4 regions of the Enterobacter cloacae complex sp. genome follow, and region 1 is predicted to be linked to each of the others. Evidence: predicted binding sites of a transcription regulator. Region 1 holds the regulator's gene; each other region holds the start of a gene.
What was found. The regulator CRP, encoded in region 1, controls carbon source genes, mostly activating them, when cyclic AMP is high. The targets are predictions, from matches to a motif close to ATGTGANNNNNNTCACAT.
Positions count from the first base shown of each region.

Region 2: the regulator CRP is predicted to act here: its motif matches at 2,066-2,083, upstream of ydfZ (putative selenium delivery protein YdfZ).
Region 3: the regulator CRP is predicted to act here: its motif matches at 2,230-2,247, upstream of DBR02_RS21155 (sugar transporter).
Region 4: the regulator CRP is predicted to act here: its motif matches at 2,631-2,648, upstream of DBR02_RS10825 (PTS sugar transporter subunit IIB).

Region 1 covers NZ_LT991957.1:1,674,113-1,678,325, forward strand. Annotated here, with positions in the region: gene DBR02_RS08540 (hydrolase) at 1-444, shown strand, start outside; gene DBR02_RS08545 (YheU family protein) at 441-659, shown strand; gene DBR02_RS08550 (phosphoribulokinase) at 690-1,559, shown strand; gene DBR02_RS08555 (OsmC family protein) at 1,645-2,049, opposite strand; gene crp (cAMP-activated global transcriptional regulator CRP) at 2,361-2,993, shown strand; gene DBR02_RS08565 (YccS/YhfK family putative transporter) at 3,051-4,213, shown strand, end outside.
Region 2 covers NZ_LT991957.1:4,157,341-4,161,553, forward strand. Annotated here, with positions in the region: gene DBR02_RS20525 (MFS transporter) at 1-31, shown strand, start outside; gene DBR02_RS20530 (mannitol dehydrogenase family protein) at 255-1,718, shown strand; gene ydfZ (putative selenium delivery protein YdfZ) at 1,763-1,966, opposite strand; gene DBR02_RS20540 (universal stress protein) at 2,254-2,685, shown strand; gene DBR02_RS20545 (GntR family transcriptional regulator) at 2,721-3,407, opposite strand; gene ydfG (bifunctional NADP-dependent 3-hydroxy acid dehydrogenase/3-hydroxypropionate dehydrogenase YdfG) at 3,498-4,213, opposite strand, start outside.
Region 3 covers NZ_LT991957.1:4,306,175-4,310,387, forward strand. Annotated here, with positions in the region: gene DBR02_RS21150 (MarC family NAAT transporter) at 247-912, shown strand; gene DBR02_RS21155 (sugar transporter) at 958-2,154, opposite strand; gene DBR02_RS21160 (PhzF family phenazine biosynthesis protein) at 2,331-3,119, shown strand; gene DBR02_RS21165 (PhzF family phenazine biosynthesis protein) at 3,144-3,956, shown strand; gene ptrR (putrescine utilization regulator PtrR) at 3,977-4,213, opposite strand, start outside.
Region 4 covers NZ_LT991957.1:2,159,806-2,164,018, forward strand. Annotated here, with positions in the region: gene DBR02_RS10815 (glycoside hydrolase family 1 protein) at 1-831, opposite strand, end outside; gene DBR02_RS10820 (PTS cellobiose transporter subunit IIC) at 849-2,177, opposite strand; gene DBR02_RS10825 (PTS sugar transporter subunit IIB) at 2,189-2,503, opposite strand; gene DBR02_RS10830 (LacI family DNA-binding transcriptional regulator) at 2,797-3,747, shown strand; gene DBR02_RS10835 (efflux transporter outer membrane subunit) at 3,857-4,213, opposite strand, start outside.

The sequences.
Region 1 (4,213 bases):
AAGGGGTTTTCGCGAGTCTACCAGCGTTACCTGCTCAACCTGCTGAAAGCCAACGCCGCGCGCAAGCTAAAGGCCTACCCGGATACGCTGCCTGTGACGCTGCAACAGCTTAAACGCGTGAAGCGCCTGCGCGAGTTTGATGATTTGATCACCTCGAAAATTCACGGCTTTGCCGATGCAATCGACTATTACCGTCAGTGCAGCGCCATGCCTTTACTGAATCAAATCACGAAACCCACGCTGATTATCCACGCCAAAGACGATCCGTTTATGGATCATCACTCGATCCCCGCGCCCGATTATCTGCCGGCCAACGTGCAGTATCAGCTTACCGAGTTCGGCGGACACGTCGGCTTTGTTGGCGGCACGCTGCGTCGGCCTAAAATGTGGCTTGAGACGCGTATTCCCGACTGGTTAACGGCTTATCTGGACGGTAAAAAATGATTATTCCCTGGCAGGATCTCTCTCCCGAAACGCTCGATAATCTGATTGAAAGCTTTGTCTTGCGCGAAGGCACCGATTATGGTGAACATGAACGTTCGCTTGAACAAAAGGTCAACGATGTTAAGCGCCAGCTTAAAAGCGGCGACGTGGTGCTGGTATGGTCCGAACTGCATGAGACGGTCAATATCATGCCCCGCAACGCGTTTCATGGCTGATCTTAAAACTTTTCCAGTCAGGGAGTTGCTATGTCTGCCAGACATCCGGTTATTGCCGTTACGGGTTCGAGCGGGGCGGGAACCACCACCACCAGCCTCGCCTTCCGCAAGATCTTCGCACAGCTGAATTTACGGGCGGCAGAGGTAGAGGGCGACAGCTTTCACCGCTACACGCGCCCGGAGATGGACATGGCCATCCGCAAGGCGCGGGATCTGGGTAAACACATCAGCTACTTTGGTCCAGAGGCGAATGACTTCGGCCTGCTGGAGCAAACCTTCCGCGAATACGGGCAAAGCGGCACCGGACAGTCCCGCAAGTATCTGCACACCTACGATGAAGCCGTTCCCTGGAACCAGGTACCCGGCACGTTCACGCCTTGGCAGCCGCTGCCGGAACCGACTGACGTGCTGTTTTACGAAGGGTTGCACGGCGGCGTGGTGACGCCTCAGCACGACGTGGCGCGCCACGTGGATTTGCTGGTGGGGGTGGTGCCGATTGTTAACCTTGAGTGGATCCAGAAGCTGACGCGCGACATCAGCGAGCGCGGCCACTCGCGTGAAGCGGTGATGGACTCGGTGGTGCGCTCCATGGAAGACTACATCAACTTCCTGACGCCACAGTTCTCCCGCACCCACATTAACTTCCAGCGCGTGCCCACCGTGGATACCTCTAACCCGTTCGCCGCGAAAAGCATTCCCTCGCTGGACGAAAGCTTTGTGGTGATCCACTTCCGCAACCTGGAAGGCATCGATTACCCCTGGCTGCTGGCGATGCTGCAAGGCTCGTTTATTTCGCACATGAATACGTTAGTGGTGCCGGGCGGAAAAATGGGGCTGGCGATGGAGCTGATCATGACGCCGCTGGTGCAGCGGCTGATGGAAGGGAAGCAGATCGCGTGATTTTTTTGCCCGGTGGCGCTGCGCTTACCGGGCCTACGTTCATGCTTTTGTAGGGCGGGTCAGCGAAGCGCCACCCGCCAAAAAATTAAGCCTCGACCACTTCATACGAATGGGTGATGTTTACCGCTTTCTCCAGCATCAACGCCACGGAGCAGTACTTCTCCGCTGAGAGATCCACCGCGCGTGACACCGCCGCGTCTTTCAGCGCTTTCCCGGTGACAACAAAATGCAGATTGATGTGCGTGAACAGGCGTGGCGCCTCTTCGCGACGTTCTGACGTCAGCTTCACTTCACAATCGGTCACGTCATGACGGCCTTTTTGCAGGATCGACACCACGTCGATCGCGCTGCATCCCCCTGCCGCCATCAGCACCATTTCCATCGGGCTTGGGGCTTTATCACCGGAGTTACCGTCCATCAAAACCTGGTGCCCGGAGGCCGACTCGCCCAGGAACGTTAACCCTTCAACCCATTTCACACGCGCTTGCATATTCACTCACTCCAACGTTGCATTTTTTATGACAGATTACGTGTACGTTACATTTCTCGCAACGGAAGGCGACCTGCGTCATGCTGAAGCGAGACACCAGGAGACACGCGGCGAAAGCTATGCTAAAACACTCTGGATGCTACAGTAATACATTGACGTTACACATGTATGCAGAGGACATCAAACTTTACTGGCTGCGAAACGTTACGACAGCCGACTTCCCAGGGTATGGGTAAGAATTCGATTGCAACCCCAGAGTCCGGATGCATCTTATGACTCTGGTGACAGCTTATAACAGAGGATAACAGCGCATGGTGCTTGGCAAACCGCAAACAGACCCGACTCTCGAATGGTTCTTGTCTCATTGCCACATTCATAAGTACCCATCAAAGAGCACGCTGATTCACCAGGGTGAAAAAGCGGAAACGTTGTATTACATCGTTAAAGGCTCGGTGGCCGTGCTGATCAAAGATGAAGAAGGGAAAGAGATGATCCTTTCTTATCTGAACCAGGGCGATTTTATCGGTGAACTGGGCCTGTTTGAAGAAGGCCAGGAACGTAGCGCCTGGGTTCGTGCTAAAACAGCATGTGAAGTGGCTGAAATTTCTTACAAGAAATTCCGTCAGCTGATTCAGGTCAACCCTGACATCCTGATGCGTCTTTCTTCCCAGATGGCACGCCGTCTGCAAGTGACCTCTGAGAAGGTGGGTAACCTTGCTTTCCTGGACGTAACCGGTCGTATCGCGCAGACGCTGCTGAACCTGGCGAAACAGCCGGACGCCATGACCCACCCTGACGGTATGCAAATTAAAATTACCCGCCAGGAAATCGGTCAGATCGTCGGCTGCTCCCGTGAAACAGTGGGCCGTATCCTGAAGATGCTGGAAGACCAGAACCTGATCTCCGCCCACGGTAAAACCATCGTGGTTTACGGGACCCGTTAATTCCGGTCAGACGGCGTGCCGCCGCAGGGTGGCACGCCGTTTTTGTCTCTACTCCTCATGTGGCGCAGGCTGATCTATCACCCGGAAGTTAACTACGCACTGCGACAAACGCTGGTGTTGTGTCTCCCCGTGGCCGTGGGCCTGCTCCTCGGACATCTTCAGCAGGGGTTGCTGTTTTCTCTCGTGCCCGCCTGCTGCAACATTGCCGGTCTGGACACGCCGCATAAACGCTTTTTCAAACGCCTGATTATTGGCGGCTGCCTGTTTGCCGGCTGTAGCCTTGCCGTGCAGCTTTTACTGGCCCGCGACATACCGCTGCCGCTGATCCTGACCGTGCTGGCGATGACGCTCGGCGTAACCGCCGAAATCAGCTCGCTGCACGCCCGACTGCTTCCCGCGTCGCTGATAGCCGCCATCTTCACCTTAAGCCTTGCGGGCAATATGCCGGTGTGGGAGCCATTGCTGATCTACGCCCTCGGCACGCTGTGGTACGGGCTGTTTAACTGGTTCTGGTTCTGGCTGTGGCGGGAACAGCCGCTGCGTGAATCCCTGAGCCTGCTCTACGTGCAGCTTGCTGAATACTGCGAAGCAAAATACACCCTTCTCACCCAGCATACCGACCCGGAAAAATCCCTGCCGCCGCTGCTGGAGCGGCAGCAAAAAGTGGTGGATCTGATCAGCCAGTGCTACCAGCAGCTGCACATGCTTGCCGCCAATAAAAATCATGAATATAAGCGGCTGCTGCGTACCTTCCAGGTCGGGCTGGATTTGCAGGAGCATATCTCCGTCAGCCTGCATAATCCGGAAGAGGTGCAAAAGCTGGTGGAGCGCAGCCATGCGGAAGCGGTGATCCGCTGGAACGCGCAGACCGTCGCGGCGCGCCTGCGGGTGTTGGCTGATGATATTCTCTATCACCGCTACCCGACGCGCTTTAACATGGATAAACAGCTCGGCGCGCTGGAGAAGATTGCGCGTCAGCACGCGGATAACCCGGTCGGACAATTTGCCGCCTGGCATTTCAGCCGCATCGCCCGCGTGCTGCGCACCCAGCGCCCACTTTATGCCCGCGACCTGATGGCCGATAAGCAAAAACGGCTCCCGCTGCTGCCCGCGCTGAAAAGCTACCTGTCACTGAAGTCTTCCGCCCTGCGCAACGCCGCGCGGATCAGCGTGATGCTGAGCATCGCCAGCCTGATGGGAATGGCCCTGCACCTGCCGAA
Region 2 (4,213 bases), 2.5 Mb from region 1:
AGCCTACGGCGCGCTCTCTTCCCGTCGCTAATGGTTTACATCTTGCGCTACCTGTCACACAACTTTTCTCTGATGTCACACCACATGGCGAAAAGTTAATGTAAATCAAGATCTGAAAACGACGTATCAGTATGGTTAATGGCAGCGTTTTTTGACTCCGACTGCCATTCTAGTTGGTGTAGTCAGCAGGCGCTGCCGCTTTGTTAAGCAAGCAGCAGCGGATCAAAGCTTTCATTAATTAACGAGTCTCAATCATGGAAAACCGGTTATTACAGGCGAAGGCAACGCGTCCGCAGTACGATCGCAGCAGCCTTAAGGCACGCATTGTTCATTTAGGATTTGGCGCGTTTCACCGCGCGCACCAGGCGGTGTACACCGACATACTCGCCGCAGAACAGGGCAGCGACTGGGGTTACTGCGAAGTTAACCTGATTGGCGGCGAACAGCAGATCGCCGATCTGAAAGCACAGGATAACCTTTATACCGTGGCAGAAATGTCTGCCGATGCCTGGACGGCACGCGTGGTCGGCGTCGTTAAAACCGCGCTCCATGCGCAGGTCGACGGGCTGGAAACCGTGCTGGCGGCCCTGTGCGAGCCGCAGGTTGCCATTGTGTCGCTCACCATCACCGAGAAAGGGTATTGTCACTCACCGGCAACCGGACAACTGATGCTCGATCATCCGTTAATCGTTGCAGACCTGCAAAACCCGCATCAGCCAAAATCTGCACCGGGCGTGGTGGTGGAAGCGCTGGCGCGTCGCAAGGCGGCGGGGATACCGGCATTCAGCGTGATGTCCTGCGATAACATGCCGGAGAACGGCCACGTGATGCGCAATGTGACCTGTGCCTACGCGCGCGCTGTTGATGGCGAACTGGCAGACTGGATCGAAGCGAACGTCACCTTCCCGTCAACCATGGTGGATCGTATTGTGCCCGCCGTCACGGCCGACACGCTGGATAAAATCGAGCAGCTGACCGGCGTACGCGATCCGGCAGGCGTGGCCTGCGAGCCGTTCCGCCAGTGGGTGATTGAAGACAATTTCGTTGCAGGCCGTCCTGAGTGGGAAAAGGCCGGTGCGGAGCTGGTTTCTGATGTCATTCCGTTTGAAGAGATGAAGCTGAGAATGCTTAACGGCAGCCACTCGTTCCTGGCCTATCTTGGCTACCTGGCCGGTTATCAGCACATTAATGACTGCATGGAAGATGAACATTACCGTATCGCCGCGCATGCGCTGATGCTGGAAGAGCAGGCGCCGACGCTGAAAGTGAAAGGCGTGGATTTAGGTCGTTATGCCGACCAGCTGATCGCGCGCTACAGCAATCCGGCACTGCGCCACCGCACCTGGCAGATCGCCATGGACGGCAGCCAGAAATTGCCGCAGCGCATGCTCGATTCCGTGCGCTGGCACCTTGTCCACCAGAAGCCTTTCCCGCTGCTGGCCCTGGGCGTGGCGGGCTGGATGCGTTATGTCGGCGGTGTGGATGAGCAGGGTAACGCGATTGAGGTGAGCGATCCGCAGCTGACGGTGATTCAGGCGGCGGTAAACGGTAGCCCTGAAGGGGAAAGCCGCGTTAATGCGCTGTTGGGCATTGAGTCTATTTTCGGTAACGAACTGCCGAAGGACGCGGTGTTTGTGGCGGCGGTCATGCAGGCCTATCAGATGTTGCTGCAAAAAGGCGCGAAGGCCACGGTTGCGGAGTACGCCGCTCAGCTGTAACGCTATGACATGCCGCCGTTCGCGGCGGCATGTCGGGGCACGGCTTAGTGCATCCCCAGGCGAATCAGCTCAATCGGTTCGAACTTACCTTCGCATCCGTCCACTTCAACCGTTTTATTACGACGCACCTGCTCGGCATTAAGGCCGTCGCTGTGGATCGCTTTAATCACGCCGAACTGGCCTGTGCCGCTAATCATGACGCGGCTGCCGGTGGTGATTGCATTTCGGTTACGGTCGTATGTCATCATGGTATTTTCTCCTCTCTCACTTATCCGTTACGGCGCTAATTCAACGACTGCCGTTCACGGGGCACTATTAATACGCCTCTCTTAAACGAAATTATTTGCTTTTGATCAAGCTCACACTTTTTTCTTATTTCATGATGGCGTTGACGGTTCAGGACACCGCTTTACAAAGCGGACAGTTATTTTCCTTAATTGATAATTTCAGGATGCAAGTGTTTAGGCTTTGTTTATCTCCGCAATGCCATTCTGGAAGCAGAAAATAACCCTTCACTGGAAAAGGAGTCAGGCTTATGTATAAGAAAATTTTGATGCCTGTTGACGTGTTTGAAATGGACTTGAGCGACAAAGCGGTACGCCATGCGGCCAACCTCGCGAAGACGGAAGGCGCGACCATCACCCTGGTCAACATTCTTCCTAACAGCAGCCGTTCGTTACTGCGGGGGTTCAATGCCGATATTAAGAAATTCGAAGAGTATATGACCGCCGAGTCTGATAAGAAGATGAAAGCGCTGAAACGGCTCTTTGATATGTCCCCGGACAATATTGACTGTGAAGTACGCTTCGGCAACGTACGGGATGAAATCATCAAGCTCAGCAAAGAGGGGAAATATGATGTTATCGTTATCGGATCGAAAAATCCGAGTATCACAACGCATCTGCTGGGTTCGAATGCTGAAACTATCCTGCGCTACGCCACTATTCCGGTATTAGTGGTTCGCTAATCGCTTCGCCGCAACCGAAAGGGGGCGGCGAGGTTTTATTCTTCGCTAAACCACTCGCTGTTTTCCTGACGAATTAACTGAACCGACTCGCTAATTTCCTGGAGGTGAAGCGTCATTGCTTTATCTACGGCTTCCGCGTCGCGTTTTTCCAGCGCGCTGAAAATATCGTGATGCTGGCGCAGCAGCATTTCTGGCGGTGACACGTGGTCGAGGCTCATATAGCGCACGCGGTCGATGGTGGCCTTGATGTTTTCGACGGTATCCCATGCGAGCTGGCACTCGGCGATCTGCGCCAGTTTCTGGTGAAACTCATCGTCCAGCTGGAAAAAGTCGTTTAACTGTTTGCGATCGATGGCAATGCGTTGCTGATGCAGGTTTTGCTCCAGCTGGTAACACTGGTTGTCGTTGATGAGCGACGCGGCGCGACGCACAACGGCACACTCGATGGCCTGGCGAACAAAACAGCCGTTACGCACCTGCGAAAGCGAAATTTTATTCACGTAGCTGCCGCGCTGAGGGCGGATCTGAATAAGGCCGTTTTCTGCAAGCTTAATAAACGCCTCGCGCACGGGCTGACGGGAAACGTCAAAACGTACCGAAACCTCTTTTTCTGAGAGCGGCGTTCCCGGCGGGATCAGGCAGCGAACAATATCACGGCGTAAGATGCGATAAATTTGCTGATTAACGGGCTGGGTAGGATTAAGTTGCGATTCAGCGGCCATGGGTTGTGATTTCTCAGAGAGTTAACCTGAACATACTACCATTCTTTTACCCGTCATCACATACCCGGCCCGCAGGCCGGGAAGGGTGAATTACCCGCGATGCACGCTGAGTCCGGCATAGGTCTGGCTGACGGGCATCATCTCAACAGTATTGATGTTGACATGCTTCGGCAGCGTCGCGACCCACCAGACGGTTTCGGTGATATCTTCCGGCGTCAGCGCATTTGCATTTTCATAGGTTTTATCCGCTTTCGCGTCGTCACCCTTGAAGCGCACGTTGGAGAATTCCGTTCCGCCTACCAGGCCCGGCTCAACGTCGGTTACGCGGATGGCGGTACCGTGCAGGTCGGTGCGCAGGTTCAGGCTGAACTGGCGTACAAAGGCCTTGGTTGCGCCATAGACGTTGCCGCCCGCGTAAGGCCAGCTGCCTGCGGTGGAACCGATATTAATGATATGACCACGATTACGTTCAACCATGCCCGGCAGCACGGCGCGGGTCATGTACACCAGACCTTTGTTGTTGGTGTCGATCATGTTTTCCCAGTCTTCCACGCTGGCTTTGTGGGCAGGCTCCATGCCCAGCGCCAGGCCGGCGTTATTGACCAGCACGTCGATGTCACGCCATTCGGCAGGCAGGTTTGCAATCATCTCTTCAATGGCGGCACGGTTGCGCACGTCCAGCTGCGCGGTCAGGATGCTGTCGCCCAGATCGTCTTTCAGCTCCTGCAAACGCTCCTGACGTCGACCCGTTGCAATCACCTTGTGTCCGTTGGCGACGAAGCGACGCGTGATGCTTTCACCAAAAC
Region 3 (4,213 bases), 2.6 Mb from region 1:
CTGGCAAGTAGTTTAGTCACGGCAGATATTATTGCTCAGGCAAGTATAAGTCAACTGAATGAATCAGCCGATGCCACGAATTGCTAAAACGCTTCAGGAACTTTTTCAGTACGCTTTTAAATCAGTTACATAATCTGAGGTTATTGGTTGCGCGGGACAATGAGAGTTACGTTACGCGGATGGCTCAGGACGAGGGTTTCCCCCTATAATTGCGGTGTTGAATAAGGATAAGGACTGCGGTGCACTATGTTGGATTTGATTAAGGCAGTGGGGCTTGGGCTGGTGGTGTTGCTGCCGCTGGCGAACCCGTTAACGACGGTAGCACTCTTTCTGGGGCTGGCGGGGAACATGAACAGCGCGGAGCGCAATCAGCAGTCGATGATGGCCTCCGTATACGTTTTTGCCATCATGATGGTGGCTTATTATGCCGGGCAGCTGGTGATGAATACCTTCGGCATCTCCATTCCTGGCCTGCGTATTGCCGGCGGGCTGATCGTGGCCTTTATTGGTTTCCGGATGCTGTTCCCGGCGCAAAAAGCGCACGAATCACCGGAAGCGAAAAGCAAATCGGAGGAGCTTGAAAGCGAACCGAGCGCCAATATCGCCTTTGTGCCGTTAGCCATGCCGAGCACGGCGGGGCCGGGGACGATTGCGATGATCATCAGTTCCGCCTCAACGGTGCGTGATGGTTCGACTTTCCCGGACTGGGTTATCACCGTTGCGCCGCCGCTCATTTTTGGGCTTATCGCCCTTATCGTCTGGGGATCGTTACGCAGTTCCGGGGCGATTATGCGCTGGGTAGGCAAGGGGGGGATTGAAGCTATCTCCCGTCTGATGGGCTTCCTGCTGGTCTGTATGGGCGTGCAGTTTATTATTAACGGCGTGCTGGAGATTGTGAAGACGTACCATTGAGAACAGTGCCGGGTGGCGGCTTCGCCTTACCCGGCAAACTCAACGTCAACCGTGGCTGGTCTGTTCTTCCATCGCGACCGGCCATTTACGGAAGATCAGCACCGACCAGATCAGTGCGATCAACGCCGGAACAGCCCCGAGATAGCCAATGGCCGACATCGACACATGCAGGCTGATCTGATTTCCCACCAGCGCGCCGGCGCCAATTCCCAGATTAAAAATTCCGGAGAAGAGCGACATCGCTACGTCCGTGGCATCCGGTGCCAGCGCCAGCACTTTGACCTGCATTCCCAGACCGATAATCATGATCGCCACGCCCCAGAACAGGCTGAGGATCGCCAGATGGCTTTCGCTACCCGCCGCAGGCATCAGTAACAGCAGGCACGCCAGCAGCAGGCCAATCGCACCGCTTACAAGCGCGGACGCGTGTCGATTGCCCAGCTTCCCAAACAGGACACTGCCGATAATCCCCGCGCCGCCCAGGATCAGCAGCAGAACGGTGGCGAAGTTGGCGCTGAAGCCCGCGACAACCTGTACGAACGGCTCAATATAGCTATAGGCCGTATAGTGGGCAGTGACCACAATCACGGTCAGCAGATAGATGCTCATCAGCGCCGGACGACGCACCAGCAGCGGCAGACTTTTCAGCGAGCCGGAGTGTTCGCTCGGCAGTTTTGGCAGCAGTTTAACCAGACATACCAACGTGATCAGCGCCCCCATGCCGATGGCAAAGAAGGTGGTGCGCCAGCCGAAGTATTGACCCACGATACGCCCGATGGGCAAGCCTAACACCATCGCCAGCGCCGTTCCGGTGGCAATCAGGCTCAGCGCCTGGGCGCGTTTCCCCGCGGGCGCCAGACGAATGGCGAGCGACGCGGTAATCGACCAGAAAACGGCATGGGCAAACGCGATACCCGTGCGGCTGATGACCAGCACCGTAAAGTTCCATGCCATAAACGACAGCACATGGCTGGCAATGAACACCAAAAACAGCCCAATCAGCAGCTTACGGCGTTCCATCTGGCTGGTCAGCAGCATAAACGGCAGCGACATCAGCGCCACGACCCATGCATAGATGGTCAGCATGATGCCTGCCTGTGCCGTCTCCATGTTGAAGCTGGCTGCGATGTCAGACAGCAGCCCAACCGGAACAAATTCCGTGGTGTTGAAAATAAACGCTGCGATGGCGAGCGTGACCACGCGTAGCCACGCGACCCTGCGGGAAACCGTGTGTGTTGTCATAGGGATATCTGGGATTCGTTGCCTGAAAGATGAGGTGACGATCTTAAAGCGTTAAACGGCGAAAACTCAACCGTTATGTGACGTGAATCACAAAATTTACCTTCATGCAGCGGTAGCGAGCGAGGGGGATTTCATTGAAGATAGAGAACAACACAACAAAAACGGGCGGTAACTCGATGCAGGAGATTGATTTTTATCTGGTAGATGCGTTCAGCGCGTCCTCCTTTGGCGGCAACCCGGCGGCGGTATGCCCGCTGAAAGCGTGGCTGCCGGATGAGACGTTACTGCGTATGGCGCAACAGCATAACCAGTCGGAAACCGCGTTTTTTGTCTGCACCGAAGGGGGGATTGAGCTGCGCTGGTTCACCACGCTTACCGAGGTCAATCTCTGCGGTCACGCGACCCTTGCCGCAGCGTATGTTCTGTTCAACGAACTGGACTATCCGGACTCGCGTATTCATTTTGATACCACTTCCGGCCGCCTGACCGTCAGCCGGGAGGGTGACTGGATGACGCTGGATTTCCCCGCCTGCCCGACGCAGGCGCAGATGCCGCCACCGGAGATGCTCTCCGCGCTCGGTATCAGCCGCTATGTCGACGCCCGCATAGGCCGTGCCTGGGTGCTGGTGCTGGAAAACCGCGAGCAGGTGGAAGCCGTTACGCCGGACTTCTCCGCCATGTTGCCGGGCGTTCATAAGGTGGCTGTGACCGCCCGGGATGAAGGGGAGTATGACTTTGTCAGCCGTTTCTTTTCGCCGGGCGTGGCCGTGCCGGAAGATCCGGTCACCGGCTCCGCACACACCATGCTGATCCCATACTGGAGTGAGAAACTCGGTAAAACAAAGATGTTTGCGCGTCAGGTTTCTGCCCGCGGCGGGGACGTCCGCTGCGAACTTAAGGGCGACCGCGTGCTGATGGGCGGACAGGCGTCACTGTATCTCAAGGGCACAGTTTTTCTGCGCTAACTAAATGGATAAGAGGAATAAACGATGCAGGAAATTGATTTTTATCTGGTAGATGCCTTCAGCGACAGGGCGTTCGGCGGCAACGCAGCGGCAGTGTGTCCGCTGGAGTCCTGGCTTGCGGACGAGACGTTGCTCAACATGGCGAAACAGCATAACCAGTCGGAGACGGCGTTCTTCGTGCGCACGGACGAAGGCTTTGAGCTGCGCTGGTTTACCACGCAGGATGAAATTAACCTGTGCGGCCACGCGACCCTGGCCGCCGCGCACGTCATTTTTGAATACCTGGACTATCCGCACACGGAGATTACCTTTAGCACGCGCTTCGTGGGGGATCTGACGGTAACTCGCAGCGGCGACTGGCTGACGCTGAATTTCCCGGCCTGGTCAACCGAGGCCGTCGACAACCCGCCGCCGGCGCTGTTCAGCGCGCTGGGTATTAGCGCGGCGAAAGAGGTGCGCGTCGGTCGTGACTATATGGTCGTGCTCGACAGCCAGCAGCAGGTGGAGGCCCTGACGCCGGACATCGCGGCGATGACCCCGCTGGGGAAAATGGTCTGCATCACGGCGCCGGGGGACGCGTATGATTTCGTCAGCCGCTTCTTCTGTCCGGGTGAAGGGGTGCCGGAAGATCCGGTCACGGGCTCAACCCACAGCATGCTGATCCCGTACTGGAGCGAAAAGCTCGGTAAAACGCAGATGGTTGCCCGCCAGGTGTCCCGGCGCGGCGGCGATTTGCGCTGCGCGCTGAAGGGCGACCGCGTATTGATTGGCGGGCAGGCCACGCTGTATATGAAGGGGAAAGTTTACCTTCGCCTTCAGGATTACGGACAACGTTAATTGCCCGTACGCTGAGCCAGTTATGCAGAAGGCGCTGATGGCTGACGTTCGTTCAGCAGCGCGATAAATGCCTCGAGCTGGCGCGTCATCGCCCCGCGTCGCCACACCAGCCAGGTGGTGAGCCAGCGCCAGTTCTCCGCCAGCGGCCACGCCGCTACCTGGTGGTGCCCCGGCATGCTCTCCAGCATGGAGCGGGGCATCAGCGCAATGCCTGCTCCCGCGATCACGCAGGCGAGCATCCCGTGATAGGACTCCAT
Region 4 (4,213 bases), 490 kb from region 1:
GCTGTCTTCCGGCTTGCAGGCAGGCAGCTGGTCGTACGCCTTCAGCAGCGCCACCAGGTCCGCCGGATATTCCCCGCGCAGGACCGGGTCAAGGAAGCTGCGGTTAAACATCAGGTCTGCGATGTGCGCGGCCTTCACGTCCGCCGGGTTCTGCGAGCGCGGGTAGGACGGCGTCAGGTTCAGCACGATGCCGATCTCCCCCGCGTAATGCCCGGCGCGGTAGGCCTGAACCGCCTTCGCGTGGGCCAGTACGGTGTGATAGGCCACGGTCGCTGCCCGACGAAAATCCACCACGTTCGGGTAGTGGAAGTCGTACAGATAACCGCCCTCAACCGGCACAATCGGCTCGTTGAAGGTAAACCAGTGCAGCACGCGATCGCCAAACAGCTCGAAGCAAATCTGCGCATAGCGGGCGTAAGCGTTCACCACGTCGCGGTTTTCCCAGCCGCCGATCTCCTGCATCGCCATCGGCATGTCGAAATGGAACAGGGTCATAAACGGCGTGATGCCCTGTTCATTCAGCTCATCAATGACCTGATTGTAAAAATCGACCGCTTCCGGGTTCACTTCACCGATACCGTCGGGGATCAGGCGCGCCCAGCTAATCGAGGTGCGAAAGCTGTTGTGGTTCAGCTGCTTTAACAGCTGAATATCCGTTTTCCAGTGCTGATAAAACGTGGAGGTCTGCTGCGGCCCCACGCCGTTGTGAAAACGGTTCGGCTCGCGGGCAAACCAGTAATCCCACGTGGTTTCCCCCTCTCTTGCCCCTTCAGTCTGGAGAGCGGAGCTGGCGCTGCCCCACCAGAAGTTATCGGGAAATGCGTATTTCATGACTCTTCCTCTTTGACTTAATTGCTTGTGGCTTCAGCGGCACCCACGGTTGCAGCCTGCGCTTTCTGCTCTTCGTTTTTGATGAGCGTACGCTCGTAGGCGCGCAGGAACGGCAGGTACATCAGCGCCGACATCACCATGCAGACGAGGCACATCACCACCGGGCTGAGCGCCCAGTTCGCCGCCCACGAGGCGCCAATCGGCGCGGGCGTGGTCCACGGGGTTAACGACACCACCTGCGCCAGCCAGCCGAGCTTCGTCGCGCCGTACGCCAGGCAGGCGTTGACCAGCGGAACAAACACAAACGGGATAAACAGCATCGGGTTCATGATGATCGGCGCGCCGAACAGAATCGGTTCGTTGATGTTAAAGAAGCTTGGCACAACGCCCATTTTGCCGATGGTGCGCAGGTGCGTAACGCGGCTGCGCAGCAGCAGGAACGCCAGCGGTAGGGTTGAGCCTACGCCGCCAATCAGCAGGTAGTGGTCCCAGAAGCCTTGCAGATAAACGTGCGGCAGCGCAGCGCCCGCCGCCAGTGCCGCCTGGTTTGCCGAGAGGTTCGCCATCCAGAACGGGTTCATGATGCCGGTGACAATCAGCGAGCCGTGAATACCGGCAAACCAGAAGATCTGGCACAGCAGCACGGAGAGCAGAATGGCGGGCAGGGAGTCGGACGCCGAGACCAGCGGCTCCAGCAGGTGCATGATCGCCTGCGGGATAATCATGCCGGTCTGCGCTTCAATGAACAGGTTCAGCGGGTGCAGGGTACCGATCACCACCATCACCGGGATCAGGATCTCAAACGAACGCGCCACGCCGGTCGGCACTTCCTTCGGCAGGCGGATGGTGACGTTGTTCTGCTTCAGCCACGCATAGACGCGGGTAGAGTAAATCGCAGTGATCAGCGCGGTGAAAATGCCCTGACCAGAGAGGTACTGCGTGGAGATCTTGCCGTCGGCATACGGCGCGGCGACCAGCAGGAAAGCCATAAAGGCCAGCAGACCGGACATCACCGGGTCGAGGTTAAACTGACGTCCCAGGCTCGCGCCAATTCCCACCGAGATAAAGAACGTCATCACCCCCATGCTGAGGTTAAACGGCAGCATCAGCTGTTCGCGGTAGGTCTCGGAAAAGTCCAGCCAGCCGCGGGCGAAGCTGTTGGTGGTGTCCGCTGAGAACGGCGGGAAGATAAACACCAGCATAAACGAGCCGATGATCATGAACGGCAGCGCGGCGGTAAAGCCGTCGCGGATGGCAATCACATACTTTTGCTGACCCAGCTTCGCGGCCAGCGGGGTAATTGATTGCTCAATGACCGCGACCATAGATTGATATAACGAACTCATGTGAACACCTTTTAGTGTGCCGCTTCGATGAGCGACAGAGCATAGTCCAGTACTTTATCGCCACGCTGCATGCCATAGTCCATCATGTCGATGGGCTGCACCGGAATGCCTTGCGTCGCTGCCTTGTCTGAAAGCGTCTTTAACATGTATTTCACTTGCGGTCCGAGAAGTACCACCTGATAGTGCGGAAACTGCGTATCAAATTCGGATACGCCGTACGCATCTATCTTCACGGGCAAGCCCCGTTCTTTTGCAACATCGACCATTTTGCTGACCAGCAGGCTGGTGGACATCCCGGCAGAGCAGCACAGCATAATCTTGAACATCGACAACCATCCTCAAAATGTAAAAAGTTATTGCGAGGATGATTGGACATGATACGGAAACCGGTTTCCATTTATAAAAGACAGAAGTGTGACAACCATCAATATCCCCTGCTTATGGGGCTTATTAACTGGATGTGGGTCACATAATTTGGCTGTTTTGACATCAATTTGAGTGGAAACGGAAAATCGGTTTCCATGGAAAACGGAAACGGATATACTCCGTTCTGGCTATAATGTGAGCCGTAGCGGTGATGGAAATTACAGGCGCCAGTTGCGTCTGACAGGGGAGAAAGATGTCTACAATCAACGATGTATCACGTCTGGCCGGGGTGTCCAAAGCCACGGTATCACGGGTGTTGAGCGGGTCGCGTGGCGTTAAGGAAGCCAGCCGTCAGGCTGTGCTGAAAGCGGTGGATGAGCTGAACTATCGTCCTAACGTGATTGCCCAGTCGCTGCTCAGCCAGTCGACGGGCTGCATTGGGGTGATTTGCGCGCAGGAGAACATTAACCAGACCACCGGTTACCTTTACGCGCTGGAAAAGCACCTCAGCCAGCATCAGAAACACCTGCTGCTGCGTTTCGCGCACACCAAAACAGAAGTGATGAACGCCCTTGAAGAACTATCCTGCGGCTTATGTGATGACATTCTGGTGATTGGCGCGCGTTTCCCGCTGGATGTCGACATGGACAATGTGATTCTGGTCGACTGCATGGAGGCCGATAACGCCAACAGCATTCAGTTCGATCACGCGTTCGCGGCTGAAACGGCGTGTAACTACCTCACCAGCCAGGGGCGTCGCCAGATTGCCCTGATCCACCCGCACGGCAGCGGATTCGCTGACCAGGTGCTGCTGGGCTACAAGCACGCGCTGGAGAAAAACTTTCTGCCCTTTAATCGCAACCTCGTGTTTATGGACGCGACCTCGTCGTCCGTTGCGCTTCAGGAATTACTCAACAATGCGTCCACGCTGAACTTCAACGCGCTGCTGGTGGCAGACGAGCAGGAAGCCCAGCGGGTGATCCCGCAGCTTCAGGCGTTTAATAAATCGGTACCGGAAGACATCATGGTCTTTAGCCTGGCCGGTTCGCTGCATCTGCCGGGTATCCCGGTGATCCCGGCTATTGAGTATTCCATGGACGCCATGGCGGCGCGCATCGTGACCTGGCTGAATGAAAAAACGCAGATGCTGGGGTCGTACGTGCTGCGTGGGGATTTAATTATTCCGGATGTACGCAAGCGTTAAAAAGCGAACCCTCTTTCATGTCATACCCGGCCAGCTAAATATACAGGCCGGGTAAGCATGCTGAAGCGTGCTGCGCACCAGACCCGATCAATCCCTCCGATTCAGAAGGTTACTGAATCCCACCGCCCAGCGATTGCCACAGCGTGATGCGGTTTTCCAGGTCGGTTTGCTGCAAGGCAATCAGTGATTCCTGCGCCGACCACAGCGACCGCTGCGCGGTAAGCACCGTCAGATAATCTCCCGCGCCGGCCCTGTAGCTGCGCGTCGCCACATCCAGCGTTTTTTGCTCCGCCGCCACGTATTCACGCTGGGCATCGAGCTGCTCGCTCAGCGTTTCGCGCCGCGCCAGCGCGTCGGCCACGTCCTTAAACGCGCTCTGGATGGTTTTCTCGTAGGTCGCAATTAACCCTTTTTTCTCCGCTTCCGCATAGCGCAGCTGCGCCATATTGTTGCCCCCGCTGAACAG